Regions from separate parts of the Chitinophaga sp. 22308 genome, predicted to be linked through region 3. Evidence: riboswitches for the same ligand, from Rfam matches in the RefSeq annotation. Region 3 holds a riboswitch; each other region holds the start of a gene.

Region 1 (2,202 bases), on a different contig from region 3:
CGCGCGGTAGCTTCCACGTCCTGACCGGCAAAAACCGTCACTACACGGTCCGGCTTTTTAATACTGTTGTCTTCCATAATTATCCTGATAGCAGGGCGGGCTACACCGGCAGCGCAACCGCAGACACTGTTGATGATCACCAGTGTTGTTCCATCCTGGGCCATCGCTTTGTCTACATCCGCCGGCGTAAGCATTTCCTTTACGCCCAGGTCGGTCAGCTCATCTTTAAATGGCTTAATTAATAAAGGGGAATAAGGCATGATAATGTATTTGAGGGTTAGAAATGGGTAATCATATCACACTTTATAACACCACAACTTTTCAAAATGTTACCGGCAGATACAGCTTTTTCTGACAGAGGCAGCTTTAAAAACCATTTAATACATTGAAAACCAGCAGCAAAAAGCATCTTACAAAAACCGTTTGGCTTTTATCTGGCGAATTGTATACTTTCGCAGGCACAATCAGTTCTTACTTTATTTCTTATCAGCCGGAGAGGTTTTACTTCACGTAAATTAATAGGGAATTGTGTGTAAATCACAAGCTGTCCCGCAACTGTAAGTAACTTAAAGGTTTTGCCACAATGATGTCCACTGCCGCAAGGTGGGAAGGACGGCAAAATGTTACAAGCCAGGAGACCTGCCTAACCGGATTTGACAATGCTTTCGCGGACTGAAGTGATGTCGGATGATTTTCTCTGTGTACCTATGGGCATCCTGTGCCCTGCAGGGAGATCGTTTATGCTTCTCCGTCATTCCTCTTCCGCGAAACATCGTGAAATTCAGCAAAGAACTTTTAATTGATTTCATCATTTTAAAAGTTTCAGATGCGCACACACAATCTTGGCTACCCGAGGATAGGCAGCCGGCGTGAACTCAAAAAATCCTGCGAAGCTTACTGGGCAGGCAAACAGACACTGTCTGAATTATTAACCACAGGGCACGGTATTCGCCAAAAGAACTGGCAGCTTCAACAGGATGCCGGTATTGACCTCGTCCCATGCAACGACTTTTCCTTTTATGACCAGGTGCTGGACATGAGCCTGATGCTGGGCGCTATTCCAACGCGTTACATCCCCCTGATCACCGAACGGCAATTGTCCGCCACTGACCTGATGTTTGCCATGGCAAGGGGTTATCAGCAGGACGGTTACGACATCACTGCCATGGAGATGACCAAATGGTTTGATACCAACTACCACTACATCGTCCCGGAATTCACGGCAGCACAGCAATTTGCACTCTTTTCCGAAAAAGCCATCGATGAGTTTAAAGAGGCCAGGCAGCAGCAGATCAATGCCAAACCGGTATTGCTCGGTCCTGTTTCATACCTGCTACTGGGCAAGGAAAAAGAACAACACTTCTCCCGCATTGAACTGATAGACCGGTTGCTGCCGGTGTATATGCAGATCATTGGTAAACTGTATGATGCCGGCGCACGGACCATCCAGCTGGACGAGCCCTGCCTTTCCCTCAATCTGGCAGAAAAAGAAAGACAGGTGTTCAGCAGTGCCTATCACAACATAAAAGCGGCTTTCCCCGACCTGCATATCATATTGGCAAGCTATTTTGAATGTTATGGTGATAATCTTCCTACAGTCCTTCAACTGCCTGTTGACATCCTGCACCTGGACCTGGTGAGATGTCCGAGCCAACTGGGGGATATCCTTGCGTCCCCGTTACTGTCCGATACGATGCAGCTGTCACTGGGACTGGTAGACGGAAGGAATATCTGGATCAATGATTACCGTCATTCCCTATCACTGATATCGCAAGCCAGCAGTAAACTCGGGGCCGACAGGATATGGATCGCCCCTTCCTGTTCCCTGCTGCACTCCCCTTGTGACCTCAGCCTGGAGAGCCAGGAAAACACGCTGACGCCTGAAGTCAAACAATGGCTGGCCTTCGCCAAACAGAAAATCGAGGAAGTGGTAACATTACAGCAATTGGCCTCCGCATCACCGGCAGCAGCCGCAAAAGCCGGGCTGGAAGCAAATATCAGGGCTATAGAAAGCAGGAAAACATCTCCCCTGGTCCACGACCACAACGTAAAACAACGCACCGCTAAAATAACAGATGCCGATGCCCGCCGGCAGCACATCTTTGCAGAACGCAGGATACAGCAGCGGGCTGCGTTAAAACTGCCGCTGTTTCCCACCACCACTATCGGCTCTTTCCCACAGACCAAAGAAATACGCACCTG
Region 2 (2,202 bases), 930 kb from region 3:
TTTCTCCAGACGGGACAGATGAATGGTAAGGTCGGGGAAAATGATCACTTTAACCAGGTGGTATTCCTCGCTCACTTTATAAAACAGGTGTATGCTTTCTCCGCCTATTTTTTCAGGAAACAAATCATTGGCCGTTCTTTTTTGTTCTTTGTAAACAATTCCGTTTGCGCTCTCTCCTATCTTAATACCGTTAACAACTTTTTGCCTGTATTGGTAGATATTTTCCAGTGTTGGGTTGAGTATCCTGATCAGCTGCAACACATAGTCAATAAAACTTTCCGTATCAAACAACCAGGAACCATTGGTGATGGTCCAGCTGCCCAGTCCATGGATGGAGATAGCTTCATTGTCCGGGATATTCAACACTACCCAACCTCTTCTGACATCTTCCTTAAAATGTGCGAGATCTTCAAAGTTCCAGCAGTCTACTCTTCCATCTGCATAAACATCTATATCAACAAAAAAATAACTGCCATTGCGGATAACCGCGGGAATGGAAAAGCCTTCGATCAGTTGTTTTCTGTATACGTTTGTGGTTGGGTTAATCATCTTTCTTTTCTTTTTGAAGAAACTGATATTCAGCTGGCTAAAGTATTCTTTTTTAGTCGTTCACACAAACGGCTCCTCTTTCTTTTTCAATAATTTATTGTACTTTCGCGCCGCAATTGGTTTTTAACATAGGTTTCACGATGTTAAAATTAATAGGGAATCAGGTGTAAATCCTGAGCAGACCCGCTACTGTAAGTTCTGTAACAACACCCGGACATCTACTCGCCACTGTTTTTAGTGAATAAAAACGGGAAGGCCGTCCGAAGTGAGAACAAGCCAGGAGACCTGCCAATGCAGATAATTTTTAAAGCTTCGAGGATAGGGCTTTGAATGCAACTTGCACTGAAATTATTTCGGCGTCTTATTGTTTTCGCATGTCATCTGATAGGCTATCAAACCAGTCATTTAGTACTAGCATTTTATGAAAAAAAGCGTTTTCGCATTTGGGGCGTTCGTCGCCGTCGCATTGGTATCCTGTTCAAAAAAAGATTCTACTGAGCCTATGCCGGTTGGGACCGGAGAAGTAGCCATCATCAATGTGCTTTCTCAAAACGGTGTAGCACAGGAAGACACCCTGGTGTTTAAAGCAAAGGCGCCACAGGGCAGCACCTTCAACTGGACCGTCAACGGCAAGGGCACCACCGCTACCGACTCCATTTTTAAATTTGTATCAACGGACATGGGTGAACATATTATCGCTGTCACCGCTTCCACCAATAATAAAAAGGTTTCCTCCCAGACAAGTGTTACCGTATATGGAAAATACAAGTACGGCACCTTTATTTTAAATGAGGGCAACATGACCACGGAGAACGGATCTCTGATATTCATCAGTCCCAAAGGCGTAATAACGGACAGTGCTTACTTTAAGGCCAATGGCACCCAACTGGGAAACGTGGCACAAGACCTCTTCATCAGCAACAACAAAATATACATCATTTCCCAAAACGGTAAAAAGAACGCGGTAGGCGACGCTTTTAGCAACGACGGCCTGCTCGTTGTGGCCAATGCGGAAACGCTTAAAAAGGTAGCCGCCTACAACGATGAACTGGCCGCATTAAGCTGGCCTACGCATGTGGCGGTGTTAAACGAGGAAAATGTCATCATCCGTGATAACAATGGCTTATACAGATTTAATCCGATCACCAAAGCCCTCACCTTTATCAAAGGCTCCCGGTCTGCCGCCAAGCTGACCCTGGCCGTTTCCAACAATAAAATATTTGCCGCCGCCGGCTCTAAAGTATATGTTGTGGAACCGAATAAGGACACGCTCACCTATGCTTTGGACATGAAAGGGTCTGTAAGCGGCGTGGTAAGAGCCAGTGACGGTAATATCTGGGTATCCACCACCGGATCACCTGCTAAAATTTCCAAAATCAATTTCAGGGACTACTCCCTGATAAAAGCCAATGATATCATCACAGGCAGCGTGAGTGCCGGTTTTGGGGCTACGCCGGGCATCACGGCCAAGGGTGACACTCTTTATTTCAGCGGCGCCGGCACCAAAATATACCGCCACGTTTTCAGTATGGGCGCAACTGAATTTATGGCAGATGCAAAGACAGTCGTTCAGAATGCCAATATCGTATATAACAATATCGCTGTACATCCGGTCACAGGAGAAGTATACCTGAACACCATGAAGGCTTATGG
Region 3 (2,202 bases):
CCGGAACATAACGGTACAACTGGGTGCCGCCATATTCGATGTTGCCGCCAATACCGGCAGTGGACTGACGGGCAGCAATAAACACGGATGATCCGTCAGATGTCAGGGAACCGGAGCGCCAGGACAGATAAGCCCATGGATTCGTAGTGGCAAAAGGCAGTTTCACGCGGGACACCGCCAACGAAGCCGGGTTAATGGCCACCAGTGAATCTTTACCGGCTACCCAGACAGTGCCGTCATTGGTCCGGGCAAAGCCTGCGTCGCCGATACCAAATTTTTTCGCGATGCTGTAGTCGGATACGTTCAGTGCCACTACCCCATCGTCTTTGGTCATCACAAACACATAGTTGCCAGCCAGCAGCATATCGCCCGCAGGGCCGCTAATGCCTGCTACTTTGGCGCCCAGCGATGGTCCGGAGAGACTGATGCGATAAACACCGTCCACCGCGCTCAGCAGCCCTCTGCTGGCATCTACGCCTACGAAGGCATAACCTTCGCTTTGAGGCAGGTTGGCAATCCTGCCGGTTTCCACCAGGGAATTGGCATCAGTGGCCACCAGCGGGCCTCCCACTTTTGCGACCATATACACCTTGCCATTGTAGATAGTGGCAAACTGCAGAGTGGAAGTAGTAGGGCCCAGGTTTTTACCGGGGTTCTCCGCTTTGTAGATGTCTTTCGCTACTTTGTTGCTGTCATAGCTATAGTACCACAGATCACCATTGTTGACACCGTACTGCCCTTCATGTACCATCAGGAAGCCGTTTTGATATTTGCCGAGGAGGGTTGCACCGGTATGCACCGCATTGGCGTTTTCTTTGGTTATCAGTCCTAACCCGGAATCGGTGTTTTCTTTTTTACAGGCGGCAAACAGGATTAACAGCGAGGCCGCCAGGGCCAAACACTTGATTGATTTCATAGTTTACAAATTGTGGTTATGCTAAATAAAAAATGAGCATCATAGGGCATCCGGTCGTTCATAGGAGGCAAGGGTTATCCATTTTGTTTTTCACTCAAAAACAATTTGCTACAATAGCTGCTTTTCACAGCCTGAAAAAATAGTACAGGTTTTCTTTCCCGTACCCGCACGCAGGTGAAACAAAAAAAAACAAATACGCGAATATAAAGCCGGCAGGCCTACATTCTACAGCCTTTCACCCGAAAGCGACGAATGGTGATCACAGCTGGCAGGTCTTCTGGCTCTCCTGCTTTTCCGGAAACCTTCCCATCCGCAATCGCAGACAGTGGTATGGAGCAAACTCCGGAAAAACATTGCCGGTTATAAGCCGGCAGGCAGGATTACAGCTACGGGGATAGCTCCGGTTTTACACCGGATTCCCTTTTAATGTTCTGCATGAACAGAACAACCAGTTGCCTTACAAACGTACGTTAACTTCCGCTTATATCCAATAAAATAAAGCGCAAAAAATGAAGTGGCTGAAAACCACGCTGGATCCGCGGCCCGTGGCAGGTTCCCGGATTCTCGTCTTTACCCGCCACTGAATTAGTCAAGCTTCAAAAACCCTGCAATATTTTAGGGAATAACTATATTTTGGCAAGCATATCTTAACCGAATTAATTGTTGTTCTTCAAACCCTTATTTTATGAAAAAACTATTTGAAAAAACCTGTCCTGCCATCCAGTTGCTGATGGCCTTCCTCCTCTTTTCCTGCACTAAACCCGAAAAAAAACTATCCCCCCTCGACGCAGGCGAAAAAACAATGGGGGCTTTACTGTTACAGGGTACGCCCATCAACAACCTGTTATTTGAAAGCAAAATCATGCAGGAGAGACAGGGTAACTTTACCGGGTACAATTTTCTTACAGGTGATGTAACGGGCGACGGACGGGCCGATCTCATCGCTGTTACGCCACAATTTGGCCGCGCCGTTGTATGGGAAAATAAAGGTTATGTTTTCGGTGCTCCTGTAGCCTGGATGGAGAACCAGGGCAATTATAGCGGATATAATTTTATGGTGTCTGATATGTCTGGTGACGGGAAAGCCGATCTGATAGCTGTTGAGCCACAGCTAGGGAAAGCGGTGATCTGGAGAAGCAGTGGCAGTGGTTTTCCATCAGTGGCTCCCCTAATGCAGAACCAGGGCAATCTTAGCAGCTATACATTCCTGACGGCCGATATGACCGGTGATGGAAAAGCCGATCTGCTGGCCGTTACGCCGGCCACCGGCCGCACCATTATCTGGC

The links. A riboswitch is a leader RNA that binds a small molecule or an ion and turns the genes downstream of it on or off. The one in region 3 is predicted to bind cobalamin.
Region 1: another riboswitch for cobalamin. It lies ahead of metE (5-methyltetrahydropteroyltriglutamate--homocysteine S-methyltransferase); the one in region 3 lies ahead of ACTJJS_RS06445 (DUF5074 domain-containing protein).
Region 2: another riboswitch for cobalamin. It lies ahead of ACTJJS_RS02435 (DUF5074 domain-containing protein); the one in region 3 lies ahead of ACTJJS_RS06445 (DUF5074 domain-containing protein).

The regions. Positions count from the first base shown of each region.
Region 1 is NZ_JBQEOP010000002.1:460,519-462,720, reverse strand. Features, by position in the region: gene ACTJJS_RS08515 (BrxA/BrxB family bacilliredoxin) at 1-260, opposite strand, end outside; cobalamin riboswitch at 480-661, shown strand; gene metE (5-methyltetrahydropteroyltriglutamate--homocysteine S-methyltransferase) at 827-2,202, shown strand, end outside.
Region 2 is NZ_JBQEOP010000001.1:602,150-604,351, reverse strand. Features, by position in the region: gene ACTJJS_RS02440 (DUF7638 domain-containing protein) at 1-549, opposite strand, end outside; cobalamin riboswitch at 650-856, shown strand; gene ACTJJS_RS02435 (DUF5074 domain-containing protein) at 1,052-2,202, shown strand, end outside.
Region 3 is NZ_JBQEOP010000001.1:1,531,352-1,533,553, reverse strand. Features, by position in the region: gene ACTJJS_RS06445 (DUF5074 domain-containing protein) at 1-916, opposite strand, end outside; cobalamin riboswitch at 1,167-1,384, opposite strand; gene ACTJJS_RS06440 (FG-GAP-like repeat-containing protein) at 1,602-2,202, shown strand, end outside.